Regions from separate parts of the Paenibacillus sp. J22R160 genome, predicted to be linked through region 3. Evidence: riboswitches for the same ligand, from Rfam matches in the RefSeq annotation. Region 3 holds a riboswitch; each other region holds the start of a gene.

Region 1 (7,422 bases), on a different contig from region 3:
TTCGAAATATCCCGCGTTCACTTTCTGATTATGGGCAACCGAGAGTTGATTTTTCTCCTGGAGCTGCACTTGGGCAACCGCCAGCCTCCGCAGTGACTCGCGAAATTCCGGCGAACTCGACCTAGGGTGGTCCATCGTCTCTGTCGGGTTCGTCAGTGTTAAGTCTACTAAAGGCGCATCTGCAAGCAGCCGGTAATCGACGCCGCGCAGGACAGCCTTCAATTGATCGATACGTTCAATCTTAAACATGACGTCGCCGCCATAGGATTTACGGGTTACAAAATCACCTTGCCTCATCGCACAAATCCCCTCCATGGGTTATCCTATGGCAGGGCTGGGCATTTGGTGCGGGTTATTTGCATCCGTGCGCGCGAAGCGCAGTCGACAAGCGCGCGAATTCTTCCATGCTGAGCGTCTCGCCGCGGCGCGAAGGCTCGATGTTGATAGTCTGGAGCAGAGCTTCCAGCTCCGGTTTGTTTTCTTTGGTAAAGAACCGCGCAGCCAGGTTGTTGTATAAGGTTTTGCGACGTTGGACGAAAGAAGCCTGGACGACGGTGAAGAAGAAGTCCACGTCCGCCACTTCGACCGGCGGGGTTTTGCGCACACGCAGCCGGATGACGGCAGAGTCAACGTTCGGCTGCGGCACAAAGACGGTGCGCGGCACGATCGTGACAAGCTCCGGCTCGCAGTGGAACTGCACGGCAATGCTGAGGCTGCCGTAATCTTTGGTGCCCGGGCGGGCCGCCATGCGGTCGGCAACCTCTTTTTGAATCATCACGACGATGTTCTCCAGGGGAAGCTTCTCTTCGAGAAGCTTCATAATAATCGGCGTCGTGATGTAGTACGGCAGATTGGCGACGACACTGACGCCATCAAGCCCGTCAAAATGCTGCCGGAACAATGCCGGCAGGTCGGTCTTCAAAATATCGCCATGCACGACACTCGCATGGGGATAAGGCTCTAGCGTCTCTTCTAGGATAGGCAGGAGACGCTGATCGATCTCCACGGCCAAGACGCGCCCTGCGAGCTTGGCCAGCTGCTGGGTGAGCGCCCCGATGCCAGGGCCGACTTCCAGCGCGCCTTTGTTAGGCCCAAGCTCAGCAGCCGAAACGATCTTGCTCAGGATGTTCTGGTCAATCAAGAAGTTCTGACCCAAACTCTTTTTGAGCACAAGATTGTGCTTTTTAATCATTTGTTTCGTCTTACTAGGTGTTGCGACATCTTCTGCTGTTACAATCACTTCGTTGCCGGGTATAGTCATTTTGTAGCCCTCTTTTATCTATAGGTTCTGAATTCCACTATATTTCACGATAACTGCGGTTCCAGCTGCTCCAAGGCAGCTTCAAATTCCTCACGCGAGATCTGGAACATCGCACATCGCTTATAAAATTGTTTGCCATTGCAGTAACCGATGCCAAGCGCGTTGCCAACGACAAGTCGGCGGGAGGCTGCCTCCGGATGAACGATCAGACCGGCGGCTATGAGATCCTCCATGGTAAGCTGTGACACAGCCCCGTCGTACTCTGTCCGCAGGTTCTGGAGCGCTTCCCGGACAATCTCCGGCGCTGCGTTCTCCACGCCAATGTCGCCTTTATACTCAGCCTGCTGCTGCGTGATAAAAGCATGCTTGCAGCCTGGCACCTTGGCCGCCACAATCTTCCGAATCCGTTCACCTGCGTGATCCGGATCCGTAAAAATAATGACGCCTCTGCGCTGCTGCGCGAGGGCTATTCGCTTCAATACGGCTTGCCCGATGGCGGAGCCGCCTGTCTCTATCGTATCCGCCTCGACAGCTCGGCGAATAGCTGCCGTGTCGTCCTTGCCTTCGACGACAATGACTTCTTTAATCATAATCGGTTCCCTTCCCAGTACGCAGAAAAAGAAGAGGGGTTCCCTCTTCTTTCGCCCAGGCTGCTTGCCTGGCAACGTATATTGACATTGTTCCCGCTGAAATAGACGTTTACACGTTAATTTTCAGACGGCTTTTTCGGTCCTACAACATAGACCGTGTACCCTTGCTTCGTTCCGAATTTATTGGCGTAACCATGATCTTCAAAGTAGACATCGATCATTTGGCCTTTCACACCGCTACCGATATCTTCAGCACGACGGAAGCCAACACCCTCAATGTAAACCCACCATCCCAGTGGGATAACTTTCGGATCGACCGCAATCGTTCTGCCCTCAGTAACCGTAGTTCCTGTATACGTCTTACCGTACCCAGGAGAACCTTCGGATTTCCCTGTTGAATCGGCTCCCGCTGAATAAGCCGTGAGCTTCACATTCTTCAAGATTTGTTTATACCCGAATGTTACACCATTCTTAGAAACCTCATCCACACTAGGGGATGATGCCGATAGAACAACAACGGGATTCTTCGTGCCAACCGACACGACTTTCTTAATGCTTTGTTCCTGTACTTCTTGACCTACAACAGCTTCAGCAATTAACATGCCATCTTCGTAAGTCTTTTCTTTCTTTTTCAGAAGTACGCCCTCTTTACCTTCTTGAACGACCTGCTCTTTACCCTTAAGCAGCGATGCATCACTTTTCTTCTCCGTGTCGAATGCGATCGGCTCTGTTACTTCTTCCGTCTCTTTTTTCACACGGACGATTTTGATCTCATCGCCTGTGCTTAAAGAGGATGTCGGTTCGGGAGTCAGCTTATCGTGCTCCCCAAGTGCAATATGTAAACGTTGCAATGCACTTTCAACCGTTCTTGCAGTTGTGTAAACAGTGGTGGTCTTTCCATCAGCAGTCAATTGAATTGGAGAAGCGTGCTCGATGACGAATTTGTCCCCACCCTTGATTGTAGCTGTAGGGTCTGCAGATATTTCATCGTGTTCACCAATCGTTATGGCTTGTTCATCCAGTAGGCGTTGCAGGACCCATTGCTTCGTATGCACAACGGTTTCTTGTCCATTCACAACCACGGATACGCTCTTGGTAGCCGTACCGTACAACAACACCAAAAACATGAAAGTCATTGCGATTGAGATTATAGCCAGGCTTAAAATCAAACGCAAGTTTTCATGCTTCCATCGCAATGCGAAGGACATGCTGGATGATCGTTTTACATGGGTCTCGCTAAAAGAGATACTGCCCACTTCTTCGGTCCTCCTTCAAAGCCTCGCCGCCAGGTTACAGCATGATTAAATTTGACGCGACTAAGGTTTTTAATTTAACTTAACGTGTCGTCCATCGGCAGCTGCTTAGAAACGGCTGCATTCTGGTCGTCCCGCCCCGCTTTGCTATTCATCATCCTTTGAGTTCCGGGCTACGATTAGTCGTCCGAAGTAGTTATAAGTCCTTATGGGGACAAAAAGCCAGCAAGAAGAGGACTCTTCTCGCTGGCTTAGTTTGCATAGTAAAATACACAAATAGCACGCACGACAATCGTTACCTCTCTTACGCTTACGAGGTTAGCTGACGGATTCGGACGTGAGAGTCGCCCTACTCAGACGTAAACTTCCGTTAACGTCCAAGATTCACCCCTGTTACTCACTCTGTTCACTTCGTCAGCGATACCGCTTTATAAGCTTACAGTGGTTCCCCCGTTCCCATAATTGGAACTCAGCGAATGGAAAAATGGCAAATTGGTTATTAAGTTATTATGAAAAGTATATTACGCTGTTAATCTCTGCCTGTAAAGGGATTAACACCTACTAAAAAGGGCTAAATCAATTAAAAATAGCTTATTTTCGAAATAAAAGCACTTTTTATCTACATTTATCTCACTATAACGTACGATTACTAAGTTTCTTCGCGTTTTCACTCTTAAACTAGGCTTCCAAACTAAATTTGTTTATAATTATCAGGTATGAAACCTATGTTTAAATTCCAATAATTAGATATTTAGGGAGGCACTGAGATGGGGCCCATATTACAAGTCGACTCTTTATTCGGGGGATATTTACCAAATAAACCTGTTCTTCATGACCTCACATTTTCGATCCGTCAGGGTGAAATGATGGGGTTGATCGGACTGAATGGCGCAGGAAAAAGTACAACCATCAAGAACATTCTTGGTCTGCTTCAACCGCAAAGGGGTTCAATCCGAATTAACGGCTTGACGCTAGCCGAAGATCCGCTGCCTTACCGTGCCACTTATGCTTATGTACCCGAAAGTCCAGAGCTATATGAAGAGCTTACAATTCGGGAACACCTGGAGTTAACCGCCATGGCATACGGCTTATCGAGAGAAGACTATCTCTCCCGTTCACAAGCGCTTCTGGAGCAGTTTCACATGCAGGACAAGCTCAACTCCTTCGCAAGCCATCTATCCAAAGGAATGAAGCAAAAGGTCATGATCATGAATGCGTTCTTGATCGAACCTTCTCTCTACATCATTGATGAACCTTTTCTCGGGCTCGATCCGTTAGCAATCCGTTCATTACTGGAGTTAATGGTCAAAATGAAGCGACATGGCGCGTCATTCCTCATATCCTCGCATATTTTGTCTACGATTGAAAAATATTGCGATAACTATGTCGTCCTTCACAAAGGACATATGGTCGCTCAAGGTGATTTAGTCGAATTACGTCAGCAAACTGGGCTCCAGCAAGCGTCACTGGACGACATCTTTTATAAGCTTGTAAAAGGAGAACTGGTATGAAGGCGATGGACATGGACACCCGTGCCCTATGGCAGAAGAGATTTGAACATTATATGAAGGAATCCATGGGCTACCTGCAGTATGCAGCGCGCAGCAACTTTTTTGGCTTCCTGTTATTTCTTGTCATCCTTTCTTCCTATTATTATGCAAAAATACTACAGCGCCTTCCGACAGATTATCCTTATCTGTGGATCGTCCTATTACTGCTTGTACCTTTGTTATCCTCAAGCCCGATTCGCACACTAGTAAGAAGTGCAGACCGTATGTTCCTAATGAGGATTGAACACCAGATGGGTCCTTACTTCCGTGGCGGATTCATGTACAGCTTAGTGCTGCAAGCATTTTGGACATTTCTGGCGTTGGTTGTACTATGGCCCTTGTATCATCACTGCCTCGGTCATGCCGAACAGCATTTCTTATGGATGCTTGCTTCGCTTCTATTAATGAAGGTAGCCAACTTATTGGCTAGTTGGCAAGAAAGCCGATTCACCCATGAGCGTGCGAGAAGGGCTTCCATCACCTTCCGCTGGATAGCAACAGCCGCTCTGATTTCTCTGCAATTTCTTACAAGCGTTCTCTGGGCCAGCGGTGCTGCTCTTGTACTTACATTGGCTTGGTTAACAGCTGCGCATTACATATCCAAATACTATATCGGGTGGGACTATCTCATAGCGAAGGAAAGGCAGCAGCAGGCACGGCTTTATGCCTTTTTCAACTGGTTCGTGGATGTACCGCAGTTGGGAACGCGAATAGCCCGCCGAAGCTGGATCAGCGGGGTCACAAGATTTATTCCTTTTAAACAGGATGCAGCTTATCTGTACCTATATATGAAAACATTTCTACGAACGGAGCTATTCGCGATGGTATTACGTATATCCTTACTGGGCACATTAGCCATCGCCGTTTCAAGCAGCAGCACAGCTCGACTTCTCATCTTCTTTATCGCTTTAGTCATTTCCATGGTTCAACTGACGCCACTTGAGCGTTCACACCGCTATACCTTTTGGCTTGACATGTACCCGCTCAACCGTCAGCTGAAAGCCGGCTCCTTGGCCTTCATCATCTGGTCAGCCTTACTGCTAGAATTATGTATGCTCTCGGTTCCGTTATTAATTCGATCTTCACCTATCTACATTGTCGTACCGCTCATCGGTTTCCTCTTTATCTCGCTCAGCTGCGGAGTCTTGCTTCGACGGAAATTTGCAAAGAACGCTTTACTTGAGACCTAATAAGGCGATAGCGTTGTTTGTCGTTATTTCTGCAAGCTCTTCCAGACTCAAGCCTTTAATTTCCGCGGCCGTTTCGGCTACCAACCGAACATAAGCCGATTCATTGCGTTTGCCGCGGAAAGGATGCGGGGTCAAGTAAGGAGCGTCCGTCTCAATTAGCAAGCGGTCCAAAGGAACCTGCGCCAGCACTTCCTTGGGCTGCCTTGCATTCTTGAAGGTAACAGGTCCCCCGAAGGAAATATGAAAATTCATATCCAAACATTGCTTTGCGGTCTCCCAGCTCCCCGAGAAACAATGCATAATCCCCCCGACATCTGCCGCTTTCTCTTCTTTTAGAATGGTCAAAATATCCTGATGCGCATCGCGATTATGAATCACTATCGGCATTTGAAGCTTTCTTGCTAATCTGATTTGCTCCCGAAACACCCGCTGCTGTACATCCTTAGGAGACTTATCCCAATAGTAATCCAGTCCGATTTCCCCGATTGCCACCACTTTCTCATGCTGACACAGCGATTCAATCCATTCCAAATCTCCTGGCATCATGTCAATTGCGTCTACAGGATGCCAACCTACTGTTGAGTAGATGAAATCGTATTTTTCGGCAAGTGCTATTGAACTAGGAATCGTCTCTCGATTAAAACCAACATTCACCATTCTTGTAACTCCTGCATCGTGAGCACGTTGTATGACCTCGTCTTGATCTTCCTTGAACTGTTCCGCATTTAAATGTGTGTGTGAGTCTGTTAGCATGTTCTTCTCCTTGCTTCCTCTTATGTATTATTCCTGCTCGCCTAGCATCTCCCATAATTCCGGATACGCCGAAGCATTCAACCGCTCCAACAGCTCCTCGGGGTAATAGACATGATGCTTACCCATTTGAAAACCGCTAATAGACTGAACAATCTCCGATCGATGGGTGATTTCGGTTAACGTTTCCTTATGATCCAAAAGCAGGATCGGCAAATTATCCTCCGTCTCCCCCGGTCTGTACACATCATAGGATTGATTCGACGGGAAATCAATTTCCATGTAGTAGATTGGATCGAAGCCAACCTCCGTCATTACTTTCTCCATAAGCTGAATGATACGCTGATTCGATTGATCAAAGGTACTGTATTTATACAGTTTGCGGTCCAAGAATCGCTTGCACATATCAGCAAGAATAGGATCCTTCTCGCTCATCCAAAACGTTAACATCGCCTGCATCACAGACTCGTCCAGAAGCAAATAATCTTCGAGTGAAATCTTATTCTGAATCAGGTGCAGGATGGGATCCGTCATAAAACCAAACGTATAGTTATCTTCATATAAATGTTTGGCGCGCGCAAAGATTTTGTGCAGCAGAATTTCCGCACTCCGCGTCACCGGATGGAAATAGACCTGCCAGTACATCTGATAGCGTGACATTAAATAATCTTCAACAGCATGCATACCGCTTTCTTTAACCACAATATGCCCACGATAAGGCCGAATAACACGGAGTATTCGCTCCAGATCGAACGTCCCGTAATTAACCCCAGTGAAATACGCATCTCTTAACAGATAATCCATCCGATCGGCGTCCAATTGAGACGA
Region 2 (7,422 bases), on a different contig from region 3:
GCCATTCATTTTTTTCCAAAATTGCTCCCTTGTATCTAACGTTTCCCCCATCTATCATTACCTCCTCTTACAAGCTTCCAGCAAAATTTCCCCCTATCAAGGATGAATGATATAATGCGATCAACTTCTATTCTTCCATAAGGAGGTATCCTGTGTCCACTCTCGGCATCATCGCTATTCTGACCCTCCTGTATTGGTTATACGTCACTGTGGATGTGTTACAAGGTTTGCCTTACCTGCGAACGCTGCCTAAGTCTAGCTCCACCCATTTCCCGGACAAGCCTCCGCTCGTATCCGTCATCATCGCAGCCAAAGAAGAGGAAACGTCAATCAGCGAAACCCTCAGGCATCTACTTTCCCAAAATTACCCTCGACTCGAGATCATCGCCGTGAATGATCGGTCCAAGGATGCTACTGGCGTCCGCCTGGAGGAGCTTCGCAAATGGTCAGAAGGCAAGAAAGACATCCGTACCAAATTGCAAATCATTCACATCACTCACCTGCCAGATGGTTGGCTTGGCAAAAACCATGCGCTATACCAAGGGTATCTCCAAGCTAGAGGACAGTACTTGCTGTTTACAGACGCGGACATTCTTTTTGCCCCGGGTACGATATCCGATGCGGTTACATATATGAAGGAACAGAATGTGCACCATCTCACACTAACCCCGAATATGATCGCACGAGGCGCTTTACTCAAGGGGTTCGTCCATTTCTTTCTGTTCTCCTTTTCTTTATTCGTTCGACCTTGGCGTGCGAATGTCGACACCGCTAAGGGGCCGGGCATCGGGATCGGAGCCTTCAATATGGTAAGCCGGAGCGCCTATGAAGCGATTGGTAGGCATAAAGCGATCGCGCTAAGACCTGATGATGATCTGCAGTTAGGTATCTTCCTTAAGAGAGCAGGTTACCGCCAAAGAGTGCTGTCCGCCAAACACCTGCTTCAAGTGGAATGGTATCGTTCGCTCAAAGAGGCGGTTATTGGACTGGAAAAAAACCTTTTTTCCGGCTTTCGCTACAGCTACTTCGTCGCCTTGCTCGCTTGTTTGGGACAGATCGGCTTTTTTATAGGCCCGTGGCTTGGCCTCTTCTTCCTCTGGGATTGGCGCGGAGCCGTCTATGCCCTTGCTGTTATCCTGCAAATCTGGCTGTATCGCAAGCTGATGTCCCGATTAATGAGCCTCAGAGGTGATTCCGCCTATCTGCTTCCTGTCAGCGCTTCGCTGCTTGTTTACACGATGGTTCGCTCTGTTTGGCTTACTTGGAAACAAGGCGGCATTTACTGGAGAGGCACCTTTTATTCGCTTCGTGAATTAAAAAGAAGTGGAAGGTAGCCCCTGGAGAAGCGCCAAATAAGCGTTACTCGACAGAGCAAAGCTTACCCTCACGGTTTGTGGCATGATCTTATCGTTCTAGTGAACACGATTCATTCGTACAACCCGATAGTACAAATGGTTGCTCGGCTCTTGTTCCACTTCCAAATACCCCTCAGCATGAACGTAATCTCCCGTTATAAACGTGGAGGCGTCTAATGAATTGGAGTGTGTGAGGAACAGGAGCGCAGCTTTATCGTTGCCTACGACGAATCCGGTTTGTTCTTTAATTTGAAATTTATCTAAAATCTTGCCATGATGTGATCTTGCGATATGGTGAAACTTCCAAGACTTGTCCTCTTTAATTAGAAAATACAAGACGCGATTCTTGTGATTGTTGTTAAATTCCCGCGTAACACCAATCATACAGATTTTTTCGCCTAGGCTTAGATACTCATCGATTACATAAGATTTCAAGCGCAATCGCAGCACATTTTTGTGTTGAATATAGGCTTCCATTTCTTCCACTGTTCGTTGATCTCTCGGATCTTGCTTCGTTGCGTAAAATACTTCTTTTATAAACGTATCCGTTTGCAGGCTTCTTGCCCCTTTGAAATGATTGTACGTATGGAAAAACTGCTGAATAACTTCCCGAACCTCACCTGGCATTGCAGGACCCTTATCCACGGAATACATGCTATCTGCTATACTCGAATGTCTCTTTTTATGAAACCAGCTCTTCCAGACACCTAATTGCATGTGCTCGTGTTCACCTGCTCTTTCTATCTTCCAAACATTTCTTCATTATAGGCTAAAAACCATAAAATTTCGATAAAAATCGCATTATTCTGCGAACGAAAAAAAACACCTGCCTTCTATGCCTTTCATTCGAAAGAACATAGAAACAAGTGTTCGATAGACCTATCCTTACAGAACTCTTCTCGCTCCGACATACCTTGCGCTCCAATAAGCGCTCGAAAGGCTATCCACAGCCACGCCTCTGGATGTAGTCGCTGAAATGAATCGATCATTACCAAGATAAATGCCCACGTGATTCACTGTTTTTGAAGCAAAAAACACTAAGTCTCCGGCTTTCAAATCCGTGACTTTCGTACCTGCTTCACTGTGCATCTCCGCTGAGGTGCGAGGCAAGTCGATCCCCTTCGCTTGATACAAAAACCGCACAAAACCAGAGCAATCAAATCCTCTCGGTGTTGTACCGCCCCATACATAAGGCACGCCCATATAGGAGTTTGCCGTTTGAATAATTTGCTCACTCACAGACGGAACAACAGGAGCTACGGGAGCGGCAACCTTAGGGGCTGGCGGAGGTGCAATCCAAGCTGGTTTGTGCGATTTTCCATCCACATCCACAATCGCGATCTGGTTGGCTTCATTCCATTCAATTGGTGAACCGAAGGTTTCCGTGATGAAACGCAGTGGAACATAAGTGTTCCCTTGGTACACGGTTGGACTGCTTTCCAAGCTGATCTTCTTACTGTTCACTAGCGCTTGTTGTTGCTCTGTTACCAGTAAGATTGACTGCTGCTTGTTAACCAGTGTGACCTCGATTTGATCCTCTTGCTTCTCCCAGCTTACCTGATAGCCAAGCTTCTCAGATAACACCCGGAGTGGAACTTGCATGATGCCTTTGTCATCAATGTAAGGCTGAACTTCCGGAAACTTCAGCAGCTCATCATTGACTTGAACTTTTACAGGTCGGTCCGTAGGCGCTGAAGCGGCCTGAGCGGAGTGCGCTGTAAACATCGGTACTGCGGCGCATAAAATTGCGCATGAACAAATAAGACGCGAAAAAAAAGATTTCAAAATCTTGCCTCCTTGACGCCTCCGAGGTTAGTTGACGGGTTCGGGAAGAGGTTTTCCCTAGTACGCTCAGCTAGCAGCGCTCATTCACCCCAAATAAAGAAGTCCCCCGTACCAGAGCTTTTGATGCTCCGAGATTCGGCATTTTTTGTCTATGTTAGACTATCATAGTTTAATTGGTACGTACAACCTTTGCAAAACGGTAAGTTTTACCAATGAAAGTTGTCGCATAATGCATACATCTCACTCAACATAATACGCAACAAAAAAACCACCCCGTCGGGTGGTTTTGCTGCTAAGAGTAGCCAATTACTGACAGCGCACGATCGCTGACTATGTTCAAAGTTTCCAGCTCTGAGGCGGATAATGATAATGAGGCTGCTTTGATATTAATTGCAAGGTGATGCTCATCCTGTGTGCCTATTATAGCCGAAGTAAGTGCTTCCTGGTGCAGCAGCCATGCAATCGCGATCTGAGTCACGTTAGCGTCCTTGGAATCAGCCAATTCTTTCATGACAGCTAAAAGCTCTTTCTCCGCCTCCAGATGCTCCGGAAGGAACAGCCTTCTCTCCTTGCGGAAGTCTCCTTCTTTCAACGTCTTTCCATGGAGATGGAAAGCACCTGTCAGAATCCCCTTGGCGATCGAGCTATAGCTCATCACACCAACGTTATGTTCCTGGCAAAAAGGCAAGATCTCTTGCTCAATGGCTCTGTGCAGCAAGCTGTACTCTGGCTGAATCACATCGATTTGCGCATAATTCACTGCCTCTTTCAGCTGCTCCAAAGAGAAGTTCGAAACACCGATGGCACGAATCAAGCCTTCTTTTTTGAGCTTCACAAATTCAGCAAGTGTATCCTGCACCGGGATCTCAAAACTCGGCCAGTGGATGTAATACACGTCTATGTAATCTGTCTTCAGCCGTTTCAAGCTGTTTTCCGCTGATCTCCGTACATCTTGACGAGCTAGATTGCTTCGGCTCACCTTCGTCGTAATGATGCATTGGTTGCGTATATCTGCCAAAGCATCGCCAACGATCTCTTCCGAGTGTCCATTGCCGTAACCTTCAGCCGTATCAAACGTTGTGATACCCAGCTCGAATGCTTTACGGATGAGCTCGATATTATTTTGGTCGTTTGTGAACTCCCATGGACCTCCTCCGAGCTCCCAACAGCCAAAGGTTATGTTTGAGATGTCAAAACCCGCATTTCCAAGCTTTTTCGCCTTCATAGTCGTCGACCTCATTTCATTGATATCGTCTCACGATAATGCACACGTTAACAAAATAAGTATACCGCTTTCATCTGCTTTTGCCAAGAAATGTGCGAGCTCAGGCATCCAGCCGTGCAGCTTTCCTTAGCTGCAAACGGAACTACATGGCCTCTATTTACCTTTTTAAACGGTACAATCACCGATTCGTGGGAACTATGGTCCGCTAATACGCCGCTTATGGAAATAAACTCGCCTAAAAGAACAAATAACGCCCTGTAGTTCCCCTTAGTCGGGGAAACAGGTCGATTTGTCCGAAATAGCGGACTCCAGTTCCCTCTCCCCTACACAGGATTACTCAAGTTGTCTTCACGGGCGGTCGAACCCTCTGGGGTTCTCTTCCTTCCCCGTAACAAAGAAAAAGCCACCCGAAGGTGACTCATTCTTTGTGTGAAGCGGGTGATGGGAATCGAACCCACGCTACCAGCTTGGAAGGCTGAAGTTCTACCATTGAACTACACCCGCGTATTTATCGGGATGACACGATTTGAACATGCGACCCCCTGCTCCCAAAGCAGGTGCTCTACCAAGCTGAGCTACATCCCGAAACGCTTGTAACTTAATAAAAATGGCGCGCCCTGAGAGATTCGAACTCCCGACCTTTTGATTCGTAGTCAAATACTCTATCCAGCTGAGCTAAGGGCGCTTAAAATATGGAGCGGAAGACGGGGATCGAACCCGCGACCCTCGCCTTGGCAAGGCGATGCTCTACCGCTGAGCCACTTCCGCACGGTATATCATGCATGTCACTTGATTTCTTTCCCAGAGGCGACAAGGAATAATATATCAGGATTTGAGAACAAATGCAAATGTTTTTTGTTACCAATGCATTATTTTATAAAAATACCGCCAAAAGGCAGCACTTCCCGGGCAATTCTCCGCAACAAGCTGTCATTTTTCATATGTTCATCCAACTTGCGATCCGACTTGCATGGCTGCAGCAGCACATGTCCATGCCCCGTCATCTCCCAATGGTAATTCATATGCTGACTCGCTAAGGTATTGCCATATACACTAAGTCGCAGCTCCGCATTCCGCGGATACGCAATAAGACAGCTAATATCTACATATAAAGGCTGCTTCGGATCCAACGCCATCTGATACAAGGGACCAGCGGTCAAAAGCCCCAACGTTCCTGGCCCTTTGAACTGCATTTTCACGAGGTCTTGCGTGATCAGCGTATTTTTAACGTTTTGCAGGTGAGAAGTGAAGCTGACACCCTCCGTATAAAACAGGACATGCCGAAACTCATACAAAAGATCATCGTCATCGCCAATGGGCACCACAGACATACTGTAGCCTTCTGGCAAGCCTAGCATGAGCTGAGCAGGACCGCGCACGCGCGACTGGATCAAACGTTTTTTGCGGTACATGCTGGGCAGCTTCATCAAAGAATCCTCTCTTTGCTCGGACTTCCCTTGAAAAGCTACAATTTGGTTCGGATGCAGAACATGAATGGATTCATCCTGCTCGATGCGCAGCGTGGCCATTTTTGCGTGTGAACTTGCCTGTTCGAAATTAACTTCCACGCTCTCAGACCTCCTATCTCATTTGACGCTTCTGTCTCCGCCAGACCACATACCGAAACACCCGTCCGAGTACAAAATACAGTACTACTAGCACAACCACCGCGATAACCATATTCGTTATCTTACGATTCCGTTTCTCTTTATCTAACGCAACTTGTTCCATGGCCTTTAAGCGCTCTTGCAGGAGTTCATTTTCCTTTTGCAGCGCTTCGTTTTGTTGAAGGAGCTTTGCCTCGGTTTCCTGCGAATGCCGAATCGTTTCCGAGAGCTTGTCCTTTTGCTCCTCTAATTGCTGTTTCGTTGCCTCGTAATCTTTCTGAATCTGCTCCACATTCTCAGGCAGCTGATAGATATCTTTCACCCGATCGAGCCAGGAGGCTTGGACTGCAGAGGAAGGGAACATAAGCCCTACCCCAATCACTAGAACACCGATCACATGACCAATCGCAGAAATAGGACTTGTCCTCATCGCCTTCCCTCCCAGCTATTCGACATTTCCTTCTATTTTACAGCATAAATCACCCCTTCACCACTCCTATCGCCTTTACAGGGTAACGCAAAATAGTTTTCATTTTCGAAGGATCCATCTTCCTCGGATCAGATAAATAGATTTCATGGTGGAGGCCGCTAATGCTTACATGGCTCGTCTCCATAAATTGATACATTTGACTTAGTGTTTCAGGCTCGGAAGCATACGGACCGATATGCAGCATCTGCACACAGCTTCCTTCATGCAAACTTTCAAATTGGATATCCGAAAGCAGCACTAGCTCTTTTTTCTTGCCTAAAGCTTTAACTCGGGCTTCCTCCACCTTCTCTGGTGTTACAAAATCGGGCATCCTGATCAGCAGCTTCCAACACCACAGCTCCTTCGGCACCTCCAGCGCGTTCCGGTTATCTCCATCTATCCACCACAAGCCCTCCAGCTTGGCTACAGTGAAGTCTTTCTCTTCCATCTTATAAATGCCCTTAATGCTGTAAGAAAGGGTGTAGAGCGCCTCAGTCGCACTTGCGAAGACATCTCCGTTCGGGTCCCCAGTTCCTTGGATCGTCACATACCAAATGGGTTCAAATTCAATAAGCTGCGGTTTGGTTGGGGCTGTATAATAGGATTTGTAGGTTCTGGCTAAATCTAACTTTTCCATGCGGCACTTCCTTTTTTTCTTTCAGTATATAAAATAAACCCTGACAGCTATACGTCAGTAAACATAGAAAAAACCTACCCTTCGCTATGAACAGCGTAAAAGTAAGTTTTGGTCTTCATTAGTATCGTATGTAATTATTCCCCGGTTGGTGGAGTGAAAGAGCGCTGTGCAAATTCCGCATCCAACATGAAGAAGGCGTTGCTGTCTTTGTCGATTCGTTTCAACTTACTAATAATGCTGTCGAACATCGCTTCTTCCTCTACCTGCTCATCAATGAACCATTTGAGGAACTGCATAGTCGCATGCTCACGATCGTTGAGTGCCAAATCAGACAGATGGTAAAT
Region 3 (7,422 bases):
GCGAATTGCTGCGCATCATTCGCGCGAGCGAGCGTGGCGGCTTCCTCATCGCCACGCACGACCTGGACACGTTCCTGCCGATAGCAGACCGTGTCCTCGTTCTAGACCGCGGCGAGCTCGCCTTCGACGGCTCGCCGGAAGCGCTATGCCGCGCGCCGGAGCTGCTCGCGCGCGCGGGCGTTGGCCTCCCGAGCAGCGTGGAGGCCGCTCAAGCCTTGGCGCGGCACGGCATCGCCGTCGCGCCGGATCTGCTCACGCCGGAGCTGGCTGCTCCGGCGATCTTGCAGGCGCTGCGCGAACGCAGCAGCGCAAGTCCGGCGCCGGCGCCGCAAGCGGCAGCGCCGAAGCACGCGCGCGAAGCTCGCGTAGCGCCAGCGGCTGCGCCAGCCGCGTGGCTAGCGCGTGATCCGCGCGCGAAGTGGCTGCTCTACCTGCTGCTTGTCATCGGAACGATGCAGCTGCAGGTGTGGAGCGGCCTCGCGGCTTCTGCGGTGCTCCTCGGCCTATCGTGCCTCGGCCTACCGCGTGCCGCGATTCGCGGCAGCTGGAAGATCGCCGTGCCGTTCTTGATCTTCATGTTCATGTCGATCGCGCTGGCTGGCCTATCGTGGAGCGCAGCCGAGGGGCAGTTCCCGCTTGGCTTCGCGCTTGAGCGCGCATGGAGCGCAGCTTTCGTCCTCACGCGTCTGTTCTTGATCTTGATGGCCGGCTACTGGTTAGCTGTGTCTACACCGTATGGTCAGCTTGTTCAGGGACTGAACTGGGCGCTGTCCTTTTTCCGCAAAATGAAGCTGCCAGTGGAATCCTTCGCCTTGGCGGTCTCGCTCTTGTTTCGGTTCATCCCGCTTATTTTGCGGGAGTGGCAGCGCTTCTCGGCGATTGTGAGGGCTAGAGGCAAAGCGGCGATCAGGCCCGGCATGGTACGAATGCGGGATATTCCGGCGCTGGTCGTGCCGCTCCTGCTGGCCATGTTTCACAAAGCTGAGCAAATGACCATAGCGATGGAAATGAAAAAAATCGACGGTAAGCAGCAACTGCTGAAAAAAAGCACGTTAAGCTGGCAAGCTAAGGATACGCTGCTTGTTATTTGGAGCCTAGTTGTTTTTGGTGTGCTGATGCTTATGCGTCATTAATAATGGAGTAGGGGGAGCAGCTCTTTTGGAGGGGCTGCTCTTTTTGCTTGGCAGTTGTCGCGAATATGGGGAATCTTGAGCATGCAAAACCCGTATACTATACTTTGAATAAGAAACGTGGACGGCGGTGCCAAACATGAAGTTTTCGGATTACAGTATCTATGAGCAGCAAACGCTGCGTAAAGTGAAGCTCTGGGAAATTCGCCAACAGAAGGCTCCAAATAGGATTGAAAAAGCCTCGAAATCGGTCTCCACGAACATCAACAAGCTCATCCCGGAAAAAGTGCACAAAACGATCACGGCCACCGTCAGAGGGATGTTTCAGACGACTCTGTTCGGGATGAATTATATCCCTCAGAATGACCCGCTTGTAGGCGCTACTTTGGCTGAAAGTGATGCTAAAGCGGAGGAATTGCTATCGCTTTACAAAAAGATTGCGGCTGCCGAGGGAGCGGGTACGGGAGCTGGTGGGATTCTGCTCGGACTGGCGGACTTCCCGATTCTGATCGGAATCAAGTTGAAATTCCTGTTCGAGCTTGCACACGCCTATGGCTACTCCACGAAGGATTATAGAGAGCGCCTATTCATCTTATATGTGTTTCAAATCGCGTTCTCCAGTCCGACCAAGAAGCCGGCTCTACTGGACACGATCAAAAATTGGCACGAGATCGCAAGCGGTTTTCCACCAGCTGATGCCTATATGGATCAAGTGAATTGGCTGCAGCTCCAGCAGGAGTATCGGGATACAATTGATTTCCGTAAAATGCTGCAGCTTGTACCCGGCATCGGTGCTGTCGTGGGTGCGTGGGCGAATTTCGGCCTGCTCGAAGAGTTAGGCGTGGCAGGCATGAACAGCTTTCGCATTCGCCGTTTGGAGGATAAAGCGAGGTTGGATGCTGAGGGTGAGCAGAGCAGTGAGTGAGTGAGTGAGTGAGTGAGTGAGTGAGTGAGTGAGTGAGTGAGTGAGTGAGTGAGTGAGTCGAGTCCCGTTGGAGCAAATCCAATGGGAATGCGAATTTGCCCGCTAAAATGTTGGTTTTGTTGGATGAAATCCAATCCGTAGGGGGAATTGGCAGCCCTTTAGGCTGATTTCAAAGCGTCTCGTTGGATTTCGTCCAACGAAACGCGGGGATTACGCCTCAGGAGGGTGCTGCCGTTGGATTTCATCCAATGTGGGGTGAGTCAGTACTGCCGCACGGGCACCGTCTTCTCCCGAGACAGCCTAGTAGGCCGTCTCGGCGCCACCCGGCTAAGTTCCACCCAGTGAGACGGCCTTTTGTGCGCGCTCAGCTAGCTTTTGCTGCCGCACAGGCACCGTCTTCACTCGAGACAGCCTAGTAGGCCGTCTCGATCCCACCCGGCTAAGTTCCACCCAGTGAGACGGCCTTTTGTGCGCGCTCAGCTAGCTTTTGCTGCCGCACGGGCACCGTCTTCACTCGAGACAGCCTAATCGGCCGTCTCGACCCCACCCGGCTAAGTTCTACCCAGTGAGACGGCCTTTTGTGCGCGCTCAGCTAGCTTTTGCTGCCGCACGGGCACTGTCTTCGCCTGAGACAGCCTAGTAGGCCGTCTCGACCCCACCCGGCTACGTTCCACCCAGTGAGACGGCCTTGTGCGCGCTCAGCTGAATCGCTGCTCCTTCACCTGAGCCGCGCTAGTGCTATTTTCCAATCGTTCGTTTACACCATCGAATTGCTACTCAATCCGCCTGCCACATACAAAGCCACCAAGCATCGCAGCCTTTTTTGACCAAGCTGGGCAATATTCCAGTGATTTTCCGCAAGGAGGCACATATACTAAAAATGAGCAAACCATGTGCATTCCCTGAATAACTATGTGATTTTTTTCACATGACAACCTTGAATGGTTTGGTCGATCTTTTTCATATAGAAAAAAGATGATTTCATCGGAGGAGAGGATTCGAATGAGTAAACCGAAGGTGGTTATTCTAGGCGCTGGCTATGGTGGGCTTGTAACCGCAATAAGGCTGCAGAAGCTGATCAAAGCAGATGAAATAGCTGTCACACTGGTGAATAAGCACGACTATCACTACATGACGACGCATTTGCATATGCCGGCAGCTGGTACTGATCATCATGAAAATGCGCGTGTTGCCATTAAGGAACTGATCGATGAGCGGAAAATTCATTTCATCAAAGCGACGGTTCAGCAGATTTTGCCTGAGGAAAAGAAGGTTGTTCTGGCGGATGAAGTCCTCGCTTACGATTATCTGGTTGTGGGGCTTGGAAGTGAGACAGAGACCTTTGGCATTCCGGGACTGCGTGAACACGCCATGACGATTAATAGCATTAACAGTGTTCGTTTCATACGTCAGCATACGCAGTACATGTTCGCTAAATATAAATTGGATTCCAAGCATGCAGAGTACTTGACCATTGTCGTTGGAGGCGCCGGTTTCACAGGTACGGAGTTTGTAGGAGAATTAGCGGATCGGATTCCTGATCTTTGCCAGATGTTTGACGTCGATCCTTCACTTGTTCAGATCATTAATATCGAAGCGTCGCCTACCGCTTTGCCGCCAGGACTGCCGAATGACCTCGTGGAATACGGCATGGAAGTGATGCGCCGCAAAGGGGTTCAATATAAATTATCTACCGCAATTAAGGCATGCGAGCCCGGAGGCGTCCTCCTGGGGGATGGCCAATTCATTCCTGCCGGCACTGTCATTTGGTCGGGCGGTGTTCGGGGGAATTCCTTGCTGCAGGATGCGGGCTTCCACGTCCAACGCGGGAGGGTCAAAGTGGATGACTACTTGCGTTCCTTGCAGCACCCTGATGTTTTTATTACGGGAGATTGCTCGATTGTCATGAGCCCAGACGGCACGCCATACCCCGCCAATGCCCAAATCGCGGTCCAGCAGGGCTATAATACGGCAACAAACTTGCTCTATACCCTGAGGGGGAAACCCTTGCGACCTTTTGCCTATGATTACAAAGGGACGGTTGCCTCGCTTGGTCGCGGAGAAGCTATTGGCATCCTGAGGGTCAAAAAAGTGAAAGGCAAGCTGGCCGCATTCCTCAAAAAAATGATCGATGCCCGCTATTTATTTCTCATCGGCGGCATCCCTCTCATCTGCAAAAAGATGATTTTTAAGCAAAAACAAGCCACAAGAAAGCGTCATGTGAGAAATTAATTTTGCCAAAATACCCTAAAATCCACTTAATCAGACAATAAGCTAGTAAAAGGGAGATACCGAAAGTATTATGCCATTGTAAGCGGATTATCGAAAGAATGCGGGGAGGGAATAATCTTTTTTAAGATTTTTCTCTCCTTTACTATGAGCCAATAAGAGAGTAGTATCAACTCGTACGTTAACAGTTGAATATTTCGCTTAATTTTCTATTCAGAAAAGCGGGGGAACCATAGGTTTCAACGGGGTGAGTAAGGTGCGTCTTGTCGCATGCGGCAGCTACCTTTAGGGCAGATTTCTCGCAGCCCGAACCCGTCAGCTAACCTCGTAAGCGGTCGTGAGAAAGGAGAACATGTGGCTAAGCACAAGGTCTATCCTTGTGTTTTTTTGCGCTCAAAAATGGGAAATCAAGCTGAAAACTAGGTTATTTGGAGGAATTTCACAGCATGACAAGTGACTCATTGAAAAAGATTGTATTCGGTAAACCGCTGAAATCGGCGGAGCTGGAATCTGAGAAAATGCAGGTATGGAAGGCTCTGCCCATCCTATCTTCGGATGCCCTGTCTTCAGTGGCCTATGGCACGGAGCAGATTTTGCTAGAGCTTGCGACTGTTGGAATTGCTGCTTTTGCTTTCTCATTGCCGATTGCAATCTCGATTATTGCTTTAATCATGCTTCTTGTTTTAAGCTATCGCCAAGTGATTGAGGCCTATCCGATGGGCGGCGGAGCCTACATGGTGGCCAAGGAAAATTTGGGCATGATGTCGGGAAGACTGACTGGGGTTTCACTGCTGATTGATTACACGTTAACCGTTGCGGTTTCGATTTCGGCAGGTGTGCAGGCGATAACGTCCGCTTTCCCAGTTACAGTGCCTTATATTGTCCCCATAGCCTTAGTGCTTGTCTGGGTGATGGTGTGGCTGAATTTGCGGGGTACTTCTGAGTCCGGAACCGTGTTTGCGATTCCAACGTACTTTTTTATCCTGTGCATACTGCTCCTGATTGGTAAAGGGATCTTCGATATGCTGACAGGTTCCATGAACACGCATGAATTCCAGGTTGTTCCCAGCTCCATGACGAGCTCATTGACATTGTTTGTCATCCTTAAAGCCTTTTCATCCGGCTGCTCGGCCGTGACAGGCATTGAGGCGATTTCCGATGCGGTACCGCATTTCCGTACGCCATCTGTCAAAAATGCCAAGAGAACCCTGGCTTCCCTCGGAACTCTGCTGGCGATTGTCTTTGGCGGCGTCACCTTGCTGAGCTTGGGTTATGGGATTGCACCTGATCCGCACGGGCATACCTCGGTCTTGTCGATGGTTACGGAGCAAGCATTCGGGCGTGGAACCATGTATTATGCAACACAGATTGGCACCATGCTGATCCTGGTATTGGCTGCGAATACGAGCTTCAACGGATTTCCGATCTTGGCAAGCATTATGGCTCAGGATAAAAACTTCCCGCGCATGTTCTCGTACCGGGGAGATCGGTTGTCGTTCCACTACGGGATTGTAACGTTAGGTGTTTTGGCAAGTATTTTGCTCGTCATTTTCAAAGGAAAAACCGATGCACTCATTCCACTTTATGCGATTGGCGTCTTTTTATCTTTTACTCTTGCCCAAAGCGGTTTGGTTCGCAAATGGTTCAGAGAACGTCCGGCCGGCTGGATCGGCAAGTTCGTTATTAATGGTTTAGGGGGAATCGTTTCCCTTGCCGTTCTGATTATTTTCTGTATCACCAAATTTAGTGAAGGTGCTTGGATTGTTATTATTGTGACGCCGATTTTACTTTGGGGAATAACCAAAATTAGCAATCACTACGATGATGTGGCCAAACAGCTGCGCATTGATATCACGCAAGAACGCGTATGCACCAAAGAGCCTGTGATCATAGTGCCTGTAGCAGGCATTCACCGAGTGGTGGCGCAGTCATTGAATTATGCGAAATCTTTATCTCCAAATGTCATTGCTTTCTACGTATCATTTTCGGATGAGGATGAAGAAGCGATGCAGGAGAAATGGGATAAGTGGGACCCGGGTGTTCGGCTTGTTGTATTCAAATCCCGTTACCGCACCATTTTGAAGCCACTGGCAGAGTTTATTGAAAGAGTCGATACGCATGTATCGGAAAAGCAATCGATCATGGTGATCCTGCCCCAGTTCATGCCCAAAAAATGGTGGCACCGCCTGCTCCACAACCAGTCTGCCGCACGTATACGCTCGAAGCTGCAAGCCGATAAAGATATCGTCGTTGCGACGGTGCCCTATCATTTGCATGAGTAGAGGTGTACAATAAAAGGGTAAAACGGATGTTGAAATGGAACAGAGGTGACCCTTTATGGCAAAAAAGAAATCGTCAACCACAATCGCTGAACCTAGCGCGCAAGATAAACCTGCGACACTCAAAGATTTGCTGCGTCCTGATATCGTAGCGGGCCTGAAAGCTCAAGCTGATGCGATGAAAGCAGAGGAACAGGCTCGTAAGGATGCTGCCAGGGCTGAAGCGGAGGCTGCGCGCAAGGCGGAGGAGAAACGGCTGGAGAATGATTTTGGCCACTTGCTGGAGAAGAGCAAGCTCGATTGGAGAAAACACAAATGAGGAAGCGCTTGGTGTGCTTCCTTTTTCTTTTAAGCGTAGTGATAGCGCTTTCAGGTTGCGGGGTAGAGGGAGTTGCGACGCCGGTTGTAGAGGCAACCGTCAGCCCGGTGCTTTCACCGTCGTCTGTTCCCAAAGTGGCACCAGAGAAACCGACAGCGACATCACCAGAGAGAGCAGGTGAGACACCATCGGATACAACAACAGACTCGTCCGCAGTTGTGCCAGCGCTCGCATCTTCAACACGATCCACACGATCCCTTTCATTAGCAGAAAGGTACAAAATAGCCACCCCTCACAAATGGGGCGAGAACATCCCCGGCGTACGGACGCATCTTGTAACGCAGGATAAGGTGATCGCCCTTACCTTTGACGCTTGCGGCGGCACAGAAGGCAGCGGATACGATGAGAAGCTGATCGATTACTTGATCAAGGAGCAGATACCAGCCACCTTATTTGTCAATGCGAGATGGCTTAGTGCCAATCCGGATATATTTGCCAAGCTGGCGGGGGATCCGCTGTTTGAGATCGAAAACCACGGGA
Region 4 (7,422 bases), on a different contig from region 3:
ATTGGAGCGTCCTATCATTTCATGGCGGTATTATGGTTATTCGGTGAAAGAGCAAGTCCAAGGCTTCTTCCATGGAGATTTCGGTAAATTCCGCAGTCCGTACAACCGCAATGAAATTTCTGTGATCGGAGAGCTTCCGACTATGCTGCTTCGCACGTGTACGTATTTCATCCCTGGGTTGCTGATGGCAATTGTGCTAAGCATGCTCATGGCGATGTCTGCCTCATTGTGGCGCAGATTAGGCGTTGTACTAGATGGTGCACAGGCTCTGCTAGTGGGCTTACCCGATTTTTTCTTAATTGTACTTATTCAATTAGGTGCGATCTATGCGACGAAGCTTCTGGGACATTACGTCCTGCTCATTGTACAAGTCGGTGACAAAACGCCTTTTCTTATCCCCTTTCTCACTATCGCGCTGATTCCGTCAGTTACGATTTACGGTACGATGCGCGTCGCCATTGCGCGAGAGCTGGGTCAGGACTATGTCGTTACCGCACAAGCCAAAGGGTTGACCCGTGGAGAGGTGCTGATCTCTCATGTACTGCGTAATGTCATGCTCGATTTGCTCTCGATCTTGCCGAAGGCGACCACACTGGCACTGGCGAGTATGGCTGTTGCGGAAGCGATCTGCGGCATTTTTGGCCTGGGAGGCTTCATTACTTCGCCTGCCATGCAAAGCGTCACATCGATGTCAGTCATTTGCATGTCGCTGGTGCTGCTCGCGATGGCTTTTCACGTGCTGTATGCCTTGCTGCGTAAAAGGTTTGTCGTTCGCACAGGGGAGGTCGTCTCACGATGATTAAACGCTCATCAAGCGCATTTTACATCTCAATTGCGCTTATCGTGCTTATTCTCCTTGTTGCGATATTCGGCACATGGCTGAAGCCACACGGCATCGCGCCGGAGGACAAAATCAACATGATTCAATATGAACAAGACGGGAAAACACGCTACAACATTCCACCGTTCTCGCCGAACAGCACGTTCCTGCTCGGAACGGATCACCGGGGCTTTGATATGCTGAGCCTGCTGCTTAATGGATTGAAATACACGTTGGGGACGACTTTAGCTTTAACGCTGCTTCGTTTTGTAATTGCGCTGCCTTGGGGATTGTGGAGCGGGACCACTGGCAGAGGGTGGGGTGTTCTAAAGGCTATGCAGTGGGTAGTCGCATCCGTACCGGCTTTTGTATTTCTATTTCCGCCACTCGCTGGGATGTATTTCGGGTTGAGGCTGGATCAGTGGGTGAAGGCGGATGCGCACTATAAGATGCTCTACTCCGCCACCTTCGTCATTCTCGTCACGTTCATCGGCGTATTTCCGCTAGCGCATCAGATAGCCGAACGTACACGCTATTATAATGATAAGTTATTTATTGAAGCATCGCGTTTAATGGGAGGCTCTGTTCTTCATCGCACAGTCCGGCATTTAATTCCCTGCATGAGGAATGAAATGACGTTCATGTTCCTTAGCGAATTCATGCAAGTGCTTTTCCTGCTGGGTCAATTGGCCGTCTTTAATATCGTACTCGGAGGTACTGAAACAATTGGCGACAGCGACGCTGGCTACTCCATTACAATCACAACATCGGGGGAATGGTTGTCTCTTATCGCCTACGGCTCCAGGTACATTAGGCTGCATCCTTGGATTATTTTGAGCGTAGGTACCAGCTTCGCCCTGTTATTCCTCTCGTTGCAGTTCTTCTTAAGCCAATTGAAACGCCGCTACGGGGGCGAACGGCAGTTGATGTAGAAAAAGGTCGGGTTCCATCCACGGATGGTGGCCCGACCTTTTTCAGTAGATAAGAATTTACTCTTGCTTCGCTCTGCCTTGACAAACGCGCTCGTCCCAAAAGGAAGATGAAGTCGTTTATCCTTGTGTGCTAACCCGCTATTGCAAGGAGCTGAGTCGGAAATCGAGTCTAGCGGCAACGCCTGCAGGCATTTGCGCACTGCGCGGTCCGCCAAAGTTAAAGGCGATGATGACGATATCATTGCGTCCGCGTCTTACAAATCGGCGAATGTCGAAAGTACGGCCAGGGTTGTAGAAAGAAGGTGTATTCTGCGGTCCGTCAAAGAGGAGCGGCACGCCGTTGATGATGACTACGGCATAATTGTCGACAGATAGGAAGAGAGAAGCGCCGAGAATGGCTCTATTTTGAGCAAGCGTGAAGCGTGTCGAAATAATGGCATTCTCACTGTTTAAGTTCCCAGAGTACCAAACGTAGTTGGCATTAGGAACGGACACCCACGCTGGGTCGCGCGGTATGATTTGCGCATTGAACCACGAATTGTCGGTTCCGATCGAAACTGTGCGTTGGCTCAGAAAGCGGCCCGTTCCGGGCTTATGGTACTTTCTAAGTTGCGTGCGGTACAGCAGCATGGCTTTGCTTCTTGGCAGCCCTGCGCTCTTGGGGAGCCGAACAATTCTGCTCGGTTTTCCAGCAATACGTTTTTTTGAAATCATTTCTCCATCTCCTATCAACATATGAATATACTTGCTTTGTATTCTATGTTTACTAGAGCGATTTGCGAGGGTTAGTGGCTAGTATTTCAATTTCAAGCAGCCTAAATTTCTCTGCGAAATGAAAGTAGCGCAATTAATGTGTTTGAATGACATATAATATATGTTAAAATGATGAAAATGCAAAGGAGGATTCTCCAAATGGATGACAAGAACGATAAAACCAAAAGACTTTCCGTCTACTTACCTGAAAAGGTGAAGACTGATCTGGAGCGCATGGCTGAGGAGACGGGCTTGTCTATGACGCAGCTTATTGTGATGGCGACGCATGGTCTACTGGCGAATTATGCCTCGCAGGGCGGAGCTATTTTTGCCGACTTATTGGCAGTTAAACAGCGGGTCGTTCACGAAGTGACGGATCGGCAGCGGCTTTTGCGTGAAGAGAAAGAAGGCATGCAGGATTATTATGGAGCGCGAGCGGCGGAATATGAACGGATTTACGCGCGCGAGGATACGGATTATCAGCAAGAACTTGCGATGCTGGCGGATATCGTGCAGAAGCAGGTAACTGGGAGCCGTGTTCTGGAGGTGGCTTGCGGTACTGGATATTGGACACAGTTCATGGCGGAAACGGCCAAACACATCGTTGGTGTGGACGTTCGACCAGAGGTGCTGCGAATTGCTGAATCTAAGTCCTGGCCGCTTCATAATACTTCGTTCGTGGAAGGGGACGCCTACCGGCTATCTGAGGTAAAAGGGGACTTTGACTACGGTCTCGCCAACTTCTGGTTTTCGCATATTCCGAAAAATCGCCTGGATTCCTTTCTGCAAGGATTCCACGAGCGGCTTGGACGAGGGGCCTGCGTTTTTATGGCGGATAATGTGTACGTGCCGGGAAGAGGCGGCGAGCTGATTACGAGTGAACATAGCGAAGATACGTACAAAAGAAGGGAGCTGGCCGATGGCTCCAAGCATGAAATTATTAAAAACTACTATTCGTACGAAGAGTTGAATGAAATCTTTAAGCCGCTGTCGGAGAATCTGCGCATATTTGTTGGCAGCTCTTTCTGGTATGTTAGTTACATAGTGGCTTAGGAAATCTTCGGCCAAAGTGAAGTGACAAACGGTAGGCTTAATGTCCGGATGTGAACTTAAGGCCGAGAACGCCGACGAGAATGAGGATCATGAATAGGATACGCAGTAAACTAACAGGCTCATTCAGAAATAGGGTGCCGATAATAATCGCACCTACAGCGCCAATCCCCGTCAAAGCCGCGTAGGCTGTGCCGATGGGAAGAGTTTTCGTAGCTGCTGCCAGAAAATAAAAGCTGATGATCATGCCGACAATGGTGATGCTGGATGGAATCAGTCGTGTAAAACCATTAGAAAACTTCAATGAGATCGCCCAAACGACTTCAAAAACACCTGCAATGACGAGATATAACCATGCCATCTTGAATCACTCCTTTAAAAAGTAAACGAATATGCCCTTAGATCGCGGCAAAAAAGAAAAAGCCTGGAAGCAATATCGCTGCGCGATAAGACTCCCGGGCTTTTTCCCCTCCGTGATCACAGCGTATCCGCTGTGTGTTTTCTCTCGGACCAGACTGACGCTGCAGCGCCACGGAACCCTAGAAACATGATGCCGTCATTATAGGACGTCTTACATGCTATGTCAAGTTACACCTTTTGGAATAAGGGTGATACTTGCCCTATTCCTTCAGCTCGATGCCATTCCGAGCGACGTGAGCACGGAACATGGCCATGCTGTCCGGGTGCTCCTGCGCTGGCAGCCAAGCGTCTTGCTCCCAAACCTTGGATAGCTTGAGGGCGCGGCTGCAGTGAACGAAGCATTCCTGCACTTCAACGCCAACCGCGACAACAGGGAGCTTGCCGCCAAGCTGCATACTTTCCAGCAGCTGCTCATCCTGCGTCAGCCAAGCGCGCCCGTTAATCCGCAGCACGGTTTCGACGCCGGGGATGACGAACACCATGCCGACTTGGGGATTGTCGAGCAAATTTTGCATAGAGTCGATGCGGCGATTCCCAAGCCGTTCTGGATAGATCAGACGCTGATCATCCAGAACACGGACGAAGCCCGGATGGTCGCCGCGCGGAGAGACATCGCAAAGACCCTCTTTATTTGATGTGGATAAGAAAAATAAAGGGGATTTAGCCAAAAAAGCGCGTATATGATCGTCGATGCTGGAGATGACTTTATTCTGGACGGCAGCGTGTGGTTCACCAACACGGGGCCTTAACTCCTCAAGGGACTGAATAATACCAGGGAATGGCGGTTTGTCGTTTCCGCTTGTTAGCGACATGATTCGTGTCCTTTCTCGAAGCCGTAGGACTTCTGACAAATTTGTTACCACAAGAAATGAATAAAAGCCCTGAAAAGCGGGCTCATTCGAGCTAACGCTGGTCTGGGCTTTATTCATGATGAACAAGAAAATTACTTGGATTCAGCAGTTAGTTGATTGTAGATATCATCCCACAGAACACGTCTAGCGGATACATACCTTTTCGCATAGTAGGATTGGCTGAGCTTGTTGATCACAATGCCTTCATTGGAAGCAGAGTGAATGAATTCACCGTTTCCAAGGTAGATGCCAACGTGAGAAACGCCTTTGCCCCCTGTGTCGAAGAACACAAGATCACCTTTACGAAGATCACTTTTGTCGATCCAGTAGCCCTCTTTATTTTGAGCTGCTGAACTATGAGGAAGGTCAATGCCGAATTTATTGAACACGTACGCGGTGAAACCAGAGCAATCAAAGCCTCTTGTTGTCGTTCCCGCATCGCGGTACGGTGTTCCGATCAATTCGTTAACCGTTGTGTCCAATGTGGATTCTGCTGCAGACACACTCCCTAAAGCTACACTCAAAAACAAAACAAGACTAAAAAAAAGAGCAACAACCTTTTTCAACTGCTTGTCTCCTTCCGGTGCCTACGAGGTTAGCTGGAGGGTTCGGTTGAAGGTTCCCTATGATCCCTGTCTTGCAAGATCAATTCACCCGGAGTGGTTCCCCCGTTTCCCCAAGAAATGAGGAATTCGGCATGAAATATTTGGTTTTTTAAGGCTAGTTACTTAATTCGTCATAAACATCGAAATTCCTCCTTTTTCGTGCAATATGGTCTGAAAAAATGTGTAAAGGTTCGCTTTACAGACAAAAAAACCCCCTTTTGCAAGGGGATTGAACAATTCTAAACCATTTTTGGTTTAATTTATTATTTTTTATCGTCCCATTTTGGCGGAAAGAAGCTGAAATTGGGAGGTGATGGACCACATTTGCATGAAAATATGGAAGAGCGGGAAAAGCTGATAAATGATTAGCGCTACCAGACCTGCCCAGATATAGGTCGTTGTGACTGTAATCCCTGCCAAAAGTCCTGAACTGAGGACAAGTATTAGGGAAAGGCCGATAATCGGAAGCGAATACCGCATGAACGTTATCACCGTGGATAGAATGCCGAGCTGCGCAGCAATGGCGAACTGCACGTACATAAAAAGCAGATGCAGCAAGAATCCATATACCAGCATACCGATTAACCAAGGCAATAAGTCGAGAGAGGCTTGTTCATAAGATGTGCTGTGAGCGAGCACCTTCTGCGCTTTGGGCAGCACCCAGATGAGAGGCAGCAGTGACAAGACGATTCGGATCATATATGCGGCGAAGAAGGGGAGCGTGAGTTCCTTGATGCCGCGGACGAAGCGATAGCCGGCATTTTGATCAGAGTGTGTGAGCGAATAGTAGACGCCGCTGTTCAGCATAGGGGTGAGCAGCATGCGAGCTAGGAGCAAGGCAGCCAGCCACAACAAGTAGGAATGGCTAAGATCCGTTTTGAATAACTGGAACTGACTTTCGGCTAGAAAAAGCTGGAGGGCTTCCTTCGGCTGGTCACCGCCGGGAAAGCGGTGCATGAGAGGGACTAGCACCCCTTGTACAAGCTTATAAAGCAGCATACCCCAACACATTTGGTACATGAATATGACAATCGTGGCGAAGGGTTGCCGTAGAGCCGCCCTGAAGCCGGATTTAAGATAAGTTGTCACGGGTGTCCCTCCTAAGCGTTGTTTGCTGAAGGCAAACTTGCCTTGTAGAGTGGGCGCCTACCAGGCCACCCACCCGAAAATAGCTTGCAGGAATTGAACAATGCCAAGATTTAGGCGGAGCTTCCACTTGGTATCTACTTCTGCTTGCATGTAGTTATTAATATGCTTGTTCTCAAGAATGAGCGAGTAGCTCGGATCGATGCGAACCCAGTCTACAGGCGTCGTATGGGTTAGTTTGTATTCAATGCTGCTCTCTTTGCCGTCCCATGTTTTGTCGAGCACCGTGCCATCAGCGAAATGAAACTGGATCGGCACCTCAGGCGAATTTCCGCCGCGCTTGGAGATGAGGATCGTGCTCTCGTAAGGGCCAGCACCTTTGCTGCCTGCAGCTTTCACATGGATGCTCTCAATCGAGTAATCAATCATCTTCGAGCCGTAAACATATTCATTGAAGAAGTCGTCCCACTTCATTTTGGATACATCCTCGACAACGTTTTGAAAGTCTTTGGTGGAAGGATGCTTGAATTGCCACTTTTGAAAATAGGTGCGCATGATTCGATCCATGGTCTTGATGCCGACCTGCTTCTCAATCGCTTTCAGCACAAGTTTGCCTCTTGTATACACATTTTCTGCGTATTGATCATGTCCGGTATAGGCCCAAGCATTTTGCCGCAGGGCATCCGGAGAAGTAATGTAGCTGGACTCGACAGGTAAATTCGGTTTCGCTCCGAAATCGGCTTCCATCACCTTATCCTCGGCATAGGAGGTAAAGCCCTCATCCAGCCAAGCTTCTTCGAACTCATTGCTCGCCACGAGGCCGTAGAAATATTGGTGTCCGATCTCATGTACAACAACGCGTTCCAATTCCTGATCCGGCGTTTTGTCGTCCGCGCCCCAAGCCG

The links. Region 3 has a riboswitch for cyclic di-AMP ahead of AC58UW_RS16540 (APC family permease). Riboswitches for the same ligand answer to the same signal wherever they lie in the genome.
Region 1: linked by a shared signal. The riboswitch ahead of AC58UW_RS30710 (resuscitation-promoting factor) and the one ahead of AC58UW_RS16540 (APC family permease) in region 3 are both predicted to bind cyclic di-AMP.
Region 2: linked by a shared signal. The riboswitch ahead of AC58UW_RS25820 (C40 family peptidase) and the one ahead of AC58UW_RS16540 (APC family permease) in region 3 are both predicted to bind cyclic di-AMP.
Region 4: linked by a shared signal. The riboswitch ahead of AC58UW_RS25600 (C40 family peptidase) and the one ahead of AC58UW_RS16540 (APC family permease) in region 3 are both predicted to bind cyclic di-AMP.

What each region holds. Positions count from the first base shown of each region.
Region 1 covers NZ_JCAUAU010000028.1:50,660-58,081, forward strand. The annotation lists gene yabG (sporulation peptidase YabG) at 1-297, opposite strand, end outside; gene rsmA (16S rRNA (adenine(1518)-N(6)/adenine(1519)-N(6))-dimethyltransferase RsmA) at 353-1,261, opposite strand; gene rnmV (ribonuclease M5) at 1,306-1,851, opposite strand; gene AC58UW_RS30710 (resuscitation-promoting factor) at 1,968-3,107, opposite strand; cyclic di-AMP (ydaO/yuaA leader) riboswitch at 3,397-3,589, opposite strand; gene AC58UW_RS30715 (ABC transporter ATP-binding protein) at 3,872-4,615, shown strand; gene AC58UW_RS30720 (ABC transporter permease) at 4,612-5,844, shown strand; gene AC58UW_RS30725 (TatD family hydrolase) at 5,830-6,597, opposite strand; gene AC58UW_RS30730 (HD domain-containing protein) at 6,625-7,422, opposite strand, start outside.
Region 2 covers NZ_JCAUAU010000018.1:1,643-9,064, reverse strand. The annotation lists gene yyaC (spore protease YyaC) at 1-51, opposite strand, end outside; gene AC58UW_RS25830 (glycosyltransferase family 2 protein) at 153-1,334, shown strand; gene AC58UW_RS25825 (hypothetical protein) at 1,413-2,009, opposite strand; gene AC58UW_RS25820 (C40 family peptidase) at 2,241-3,140, opposite strand; cyclic di-AMP (ydaO/yuaA leader) riboswitch at 3,142-3,291, opposite strand; gene AC58UW_RS25815 (aldo/keto reductase) at 3,433-4,365, opposite strand; tRNA gene AC58UW_RS25810 (tRNA-Gly) at 4,799-4,869, opposite strand; tRNA gene AC58UW_RS25805 (tRNA-Pro) at 4,877-4,950, opposite strand; tRNA gene AC58UW_RS25800 (tRNA-Arg) at 4,974-5,050, opposite strand; tRNA gene AC58UW_RS25795 (tRNA-Gly) at 5,059-5,133, opposite strand; gene AC58UW_RS25790 (AIM24 family protein) at 5,235-5,933, opposite strand; gene AC58UW_RS25785 (hypothetical protein) at 5,947-6,402, opposite strand; gene AC58UW_RS25780 (GyrI-like domain-containing protein) at 6,452-7,078, opposite strand; gene AC58UW_RS25775 (ferritin) at 7,213-7,422, opposite strand, start outside.
Region 3 covers NZ_JCAUAU010000006.1:275,438-282,859, reverse strand. The annotation lists gene AC58UW_RS16555 (ATP-binding cassette domain-containing protein) at 1-1,133, shown strand, start outside; gene AC58UW_RS16550 (EcsC family protein) at 1,270-2,055, shown strand; gene AC58UW_RS16545 (NAD(P)/FAD-dependent oxidoreductase) at 3,058-4,287, shown strand; cyclic di-AMP (ydaO/yuaA leader) riboswitch at 4,473-4,633, shown strand; gene AC58UW_RS16540 (APC family permease) at 4,731-6,566, shown strand; gene AC58UW_RS16535 (YqkE family protein) at 6,622-6,882, shown strand; gene AC58UW_RS16530 (polysaccharide deacetylase family protein) at 6,879-7,422, shown strand, end outside.
Region 4 covers NZ_JCAUAU010000017.1:105,777-113,198, forward strand. The annotation lists gene AC58UW_RS25570 (ABC transporter permease subunit) at 1-799, shown strand, start outside; gene AC58UW_RS25575 (hypothetical protein) at 796-1,752, shown strand; gene AC58UW_RS25580 (hypothetical protein) at 1,891-2,466, opposite strand; gene AC58UW_RS25585 (methyltransferase domain-containing protein) at 2,665-3,558, shown strand; gene AC58UW_RS25590 (DMT family transporter) at 3,596-3,916, opposite strand; guanidine-I (ykkC/yxkD leader) riboswitch at 4,006-4,108, opposite strand; gene AC58UW_RS25595 (MSMEG_1061 family FMN-dependent PPOX-type flavoprotein) at 4,176-4,787, opposite strand; gene AC58UW_RS25600 (C40 family peptidase) at 4,919-5,392, opposite strand; cyclic di-AMP (ydaO/yuaA leader) riboswitch at 5,396-5,534, opposite strand; gene AC58UW_RS25605 (hypothetical protein) at 5,702-6,520, opposite strand; gene AC58UW_RS25610 (M1 family metallopeptidase) at 6,578-7,422, opposite strand, start outside.